Regions from separate parts of the Holdemanella hominis genome, predicted to be linked through region 1. Evidence: predicted binding sites of a transcription regulator. Region 1 holds the regulator's gene; the other holds the start of a gene.
What was found. The regulator Rex, encoded in region 1, represses fermentation and respiration genes when NADH is low (regulators of the CRP and FNR family bind a similar motif). The targets are predictions, from matches to a motif close to GTGAANNNNTTCAC.
Positions count from the first base shown of each region.

Region 1 (3,198 bases):
TGTTTAATTCATTAGAAAATTAAATTTCTAGGTGTACGTGGATATGGCTGAACATCACGAATATTCGCAACACCACTTAAATACATCAACATACGGTCAAACCCAAGACCAAATCCTGAGTGCTTGCATCCTCCAAAGCGACGTAAATCTAAATACCATTGTAATGTCTCTTGTTCCATTCCAATTTCTTTCATGCGATTCACTAACACATCATAACGCTCTTCACGTTGAGAACCACCAACTAATTCTCCAACATAAGGAACTAATAAGTCACATGCTGCAACTGTCTTGTTGTCATCATTGACACGCATATAGAATGCTTTAATATCCTTTGGATAATCTGTTAAGAAAACAGGACCATTTACGACTTTTTCGCAAATATAACGCTCATGTTCACTCTGAAGATCCATACCCCAGAAAATATCCTGGTTTTCAAATTGATCTTTTGCTTTTTCCAAATATTCAATAGCCTTTGTATAAGTCATTCTTTCAAAGTTAGAGTTTGCAACATGAGTCACACGTTTAATACATTCTTTATCGATCATTGATGCAAAGAATTCCATTTCTTCTTTAGCATGTTCTAAACAATAGTTGATACAATATTTGATCATTTCTTCAATACAATCCATGTTATCGGCTAAATCCGCAAACGCAAGTTCTGGTTCAATCATCCAGAATTCAGAAGCGTGACGAGTTGTATTTGAATTTTCTGCACGGAAAGTTGGACCAAAAGTATAAACATTGCGATATGTTAATGCGAATGGTTCAACATGCAATTGTCCAGATACTGTAAGTTGAGCATGTTTACCAAAGAAATCCTTGTCATATTTTGCATCTTCACGAGTTGTAACTGTAAAACATTCACCAGCACCTTCTGCATCATTACCAGTGATTTCTGGTGTATGTACATATACGAATCCGCGATCCTGGAAGAATGTGTGAATTGCCATACTTAATACACTTCTTAATCTAAACATAGCATAGTATGTATTTGCACGAGGACGTACATGAGGAATTTCACGCATAAATTCAAAACTGTGACGTTTTTTCTGCAATGGATAATCGTGATCACATAATCCTAAAACACTAATACTTTCGGCTTGAATTTCAAATAGCTGTTTTGCATCTGGAGTACATACAAGTTTTCCTGTTACTTCCATAGCTGAACCTGTTGTAATTTTTGATACTTCATCAAAGTTTTCTAAGCTATCCGCATATACAACCTGCACATTCGAAAAAGTTGTTCCATCATTCAACGCAATAAATCCAACTGCCTTTGAATTACGATTTGTACGAACCCATCCCTGCAAAGTAATACTTTGTCCATCGTACTGTTCAAATGTTTCTTTTAATTTTTTTACTAACATAGTTTCTCCCTTCAAAATAAAAAAAGTTCCTTAATTAAAAGGAACGATTATTACCGCGGTACCATCCTGTTTCATCACACGTATGTATGCACTCAATTGGAATTTAACGCATTCCACACGTTACTGTCTACTTAATTTCTCCAGTACGACTCCACAGGTGTTATCAATCCAAACTTGCACTGTCTATTTTCACCTAACAAGACTCTCTTTACATGTTCGTTTTGGACGACTTCTATTTCTGCGTCTTTGTTTCTAATGAATTTGTAATAAATACCAATTCTTGTATTGATGATACCACATCAATACTTTTAATGACAACCCCTTTTGGGACTAAAAAATGTTGATGCGTAAAATCAACGATACCATTAATTCCACACTGTACTAATTTATCTACTGTTTCTTGTACATCATGTGAAATTGTTAAAATCGCAATACGACATCCTTCAGGAATCTTCGTATCTAACTCCGACATCGGATATACTTCGACACCAAATTGTGTTCCACACTTAGCTGGATCCACATCAAATGCACATGCGATTTCACCAACAACATAATCCCATTTATTATAATTCATTAACGCACGACCTAAGTTACCAGCACCAACTAAAATTATTTTTTCATCAAAATCAACGCCTAACTGACTATTAAATATTTCAATCAGTTTATCCACATCGTATCCGTAACCTTGTTTTCCAAGATTCCCTAAAAAGGAGAAATCACGACGAATTGTTGTAGGTTCAATATCTACAAAGCTCGATAATTCTTTGGACATAATTCGTTCAACGCCATTTTTTTGAAGTTTACGTAAAGCTTTTAAATATACCGGATACCTCTGTAAAGTTGCTTTGGGTACATTTCTATTCTGCATTTTATCACCCCACGCATTAATAATATCATATTTGTGATATATTTAACAAGTTAACTTGTGAAAAAATTTAAAAAACAAAAAAGTCGATTACTCGACTTTAGAAAATGGCTTGATCCACCTGCAACAACGTTGAATCCACATCTTGAAGAAGTGTTTGAATTCTTGAATTATAAAAATAAGGAACACCCTTCTTTTTCGCGAAATACAATACAAGCGCCCACAAAATTACTAGTAAAACAAATGAAACCCTAAAAGAAATGTGAATCAAAAGAACAAACACAAGTAAAAACACAATATACGCAAGTGTGTCTAATAAGATAAATCGTTGAAATATATTTTTCAGTGTAATCTGATAATAATCTCTTTTTCTAGATAGAAAAGCTTTCGTGATAGAATCATATTCCTCATTAAATTCCATCTTACTTAAATCATCCTGATTCTCTTTATGTTCTTTATAAAATACAACTTCCTGCATTCTTAAAAGACAAAACAACATGGCCTGCTTATTTTCATCTTTCGAAAACTTTTTATAATACAATTCCAACAACTTTAAATAATCATTATCCGAAATTGATTTTCCAACCATATTTTGTGCAATGACTTCTAAACGTTCTGTTAATACATCTGAAAATACAAGAATGTTATTTTGAGCACGTCTTTCAATTTCTTTTAAAGCCCCAAGAAAATGATCAGCCACGATATGCCTTAAGCGCACATGCGATTTGATCTGGACAAGATGTTGGCTTATTTCCACATGTTACTCCAGTCAAAGTATCGATAACTTCATCTACACTTCTTCCCTTCAATAAACATCCAATTCCCTTTAAATTTCCATTGCATCCACCAATGGCCTCAAAACTCTTAAGAATTCCATCTTCAATTTCAAAATTGAATTGACGACTACAAACACCCTTTGGTGTATAACTATATTTTTCCATAATTTCCTCCATTTAATCGGTCTAA
Region 1 is NZ_JACRWH010000035.1:14,028-17,225, reverse strand. It holds gene asnS (asparagine--tRNA ligase) at 12-1,367, opposite strand; gene H8911_RS08320 (redox-sensing transcriptional repressor Rex) at 1,600-2,235, opposite strand; gene H8911_RS08315 (hypothetical protein) at 2,333-2,932, opposite strand; gene H8911_RS08310 (TIGR03905 family TSCPD domain-containing protein) at 2,925-3,173, opposite strand; gene H8911_RS08305 (Gx transporter family protein) at 3,160-3,198, opposite strand, start outside.

Region 2 (3,198 bases), on a different contig from region 1:
TGAATCTTCTTTTACTTCTAAGATTTCATCTACGTAAGTAATTTGAGGAATATCCAAACGTTCAGCAGTTTGAGGTCCTACCTGAGCAGTATCACCATCGATAGCTTGACGACCAGCGATAACTAAGTCGAATCCTACTTTTTTCAAAGCAGCAGCTAAAGCAATACTTGTAGCACATGTATCAGACCCACCTAATACACGGTCTGTTAATAAAACACCTTTGTCAGCACCCATAGCAACGCCTTCTTTTAACATTTCAGCAGCTTTAGGTAATCCCATTGTCATTACGACAACTTCAGTGTCAGGGTTTTTATCTTTTAATTCCAATGCAGCTTCCAAACCAGCTAAATCATCAGGGTTTGTGATTGCAGGAACACCGTCACGAATTAACGCACCCGTTTTTTTATCAACTGTAATTTCAGTTGAATCCGGAACTTGTTTTTCTAAAACAACGATTTTCATTTTTCAACACCAATTCCTTTCTTACTTCAACATAGCGCCAGAGATAACCATACGTTGTACTTCTGAAGTACCTTCGTAGATTTCTGTAATCTTAGCATCTCTAAACATTCTTTCTACTGGTAAGTCACGAGTATATCCGTATCCACCTAACAATTGGATAGCCTTAGTTGTAACTTCCATTGCTGTTTCAGCAGCGAATAATTTTGCTTCAGCTGCTAATTGAGTATAAGGACGACCTTCTTGTTTAGCAGTAGCTGCAGAGTATACTAACCAACGAGCTGCATCAGTTTTTGTTTGCATATCAGCTAATTGGAATTGAGTGTTTTGGAATTTAGCGATTGGACGACCAAATTGTTTACGTTGTTTTACATAAGCAACTGCTTCGTCGATAGCACCTTGAGCAATTCCTAATGCTTGAGCAGCGATACCAATACGTCCACCATCAAGTGTCTGCATGGCAATCTTGAATCCCATACCTTCTTTTCCTAATAAGTTTTCTTTTGGAATACGTACATTATTGAAAATTAATTCACATGTAGCAGATCCACGAATACCTAATTTCTTTTCGTGAAGACCGAATGTGAATCCTGGAGTTCCTTTTTCAAGAATGAAAGCAGAAATTCCACGAGTTCCCTTTGTTTTGTCTGTCATGGCAAAAATTACATATACATCAGCTTCTCCAGCATTTGTAATGAAGATTTTTGTACCATTGATAACATATTCGTCACCATCTAATACAGCTGTTGTTTGTTGTCCAGCAGCATCTGTACCGGCATTTGGTTCAGTTAAACCAAAGGCAGCTAATTTCTTACCTGTACATAGATCAGTTAAGAATCTTTGTTTTTGTTCTTCAGTACCAAATTGAGCAATTGGCCAAGTACCTAATGAAGTGTGAGCTGATAAAACTACACCACTTGTTGCACATGTTTTAGACAATTCTTCAATTGCTAAAATGTAGCATAAATAATCTGCGCCAGCTCCTCCATATTCGCGAGAATAAGGAATACCAAGCATCTTAGCTTGACGCATCACTTCTACAGATTCCTTAGGGAATCTTTCGTTTTCGTCAACATCCGCTGCGTTTTCTTTTACTTCGTTTTGCGCAACTTCTCTGAACAACTTTTGCATCATTAATTGTTGTTCTGTTAAATTGAAATCCATAAATGAAGTTCTCCTTTCCAGTTTTCTTGAACTATTCGAATTAGGACATCGATAGCATGAGAAAGTATGTTAAACTTTTCACACAGTCATATTCTACATACTTTTTTGAGTGTCGTCAATGATTTTGTTAATATTTTAACAAATTGTTTTAAACACATATTCTTATTAATATATATAAAGTATTTTTAACATGTGAAAATATAAACAAGTGGTTGACATCCCCTATTTTAAGGACTAGACTAAGCATGTAAAGTAAATCTCGATTCAGAGTAGAAAGTAGGTATACAAATGAGAAAAGCTTATATTGTTGCTGCGAAACGTAGTGCAATTGGTACTTTTTTAGGAAGTCTAACAGATGTTGATTTAGCAACTGTTGGGGCTACAGTTTTAAAAGAAACTATTAAACAAGCAAACATTGATCCAGCAAACTTGGATGAAGTTATTATTGGTAACGTAATCGCTGCAGGTTTAGGACAAAACATTGCTCGTCACGTTGCATTCGATGCAGGTATTCCTGTTGAAGTATGTGCACAATCTATCAATATGTTATGTGGTTCAGGTTTGAAAGCCGTTATGGAAGCTACACTTCGTATTCAAGCTAACTTTGGTGACTTATATGTTGCTGGTGGTGTTGAATCTATGACACGTGCTCCATTCATGTTGAGCTACAAAAACCGTACAGGAACTAAAATGGGAGACCAAAAATTAGTGGATGCTATGTTACATGATGGTTTAACAGATGCAATGTATGGAATTCACATGGGATGTACTGCAGATAACATTGCTAAAAAATACAACATTTCACGTGAAGCACAAGATGAATTTGCATTTGCTTCTCAAGAAAAAGCTTTAGCTGCTATTGCTGCAGGTAAATTTAAAGACGAAATTGTTCCTATTACTTATAAAACTCGTAAAGGTGAAGTAATATTCGATACAGACGAACACCCTCGTAAAACAAGCTTAGAAAAATTAGCTAAATTACGTCCAGCCTTCAACGCAGATGGAACTGTAACTGCAGGTAATGCTTCTGGTATCAATGATGGTGCTTCATTTACAATCGTTGCTAGTGAAGACGCTGTTAAGAAATATAACTTAACACCAATTGCTGAAGTTATCGGATTTGGACAAGGTGGAGTTGATCCACGAGTTATGGGATTAGGTCCTACTCCAGCTATCTTAAATGCATTAAAATATGCAGATCTAAAGATTGAAGATCTTGACTTAGTTGAATTGAATGAAGCATTTGCTGCTCAATCATTAGGTGTTATCCACGAATTAGAAGAAGCTACAGGTATGGATCGTGAAGCATTCTTAGCTAAGACAAACGTAAATGGTGGAGCCATTGCTTTAGGTCACCCAGTAGGTGCTAGTGGAAACCGTATCTTAGTTTCATTGTTATACGAAATGCAAAAACGTAAATCAAAAATTGGTCTTGCTTCCCTATGTATTGGTGGAGGACAAGGTGCCGCTGTTATCGTAAAAATGTGCGATTAATCAATAAGGAGACGTGTTCTCCTTATTTCTTTAAATTCACTTGTGAATTTTTTAATTTGTGATTGATTTTCATCATTCACT
Region 2 is NZ_JACRWH010000002.1:53,300-56,497, forward strand. It holds gene H8911_RS00995 (electron transfer flavoprotein subunit beta/FixA family protein) at 1-462, opposite strand, end outside; gene H8911_RS01000 (acyl-CoA dehydrogenase) at 484-1,623, opposite strand; gene H8911_RS01005 (acetyl-CoA C-acetyltransferase) at 1,912-3,117, shown strand.
Region 2: H8911_RS01000 (acyl-CoA dehydrogenase) is a predicted target of Rex. The motif match lies at 1,692-1,705, and genes of this name have one in related genera.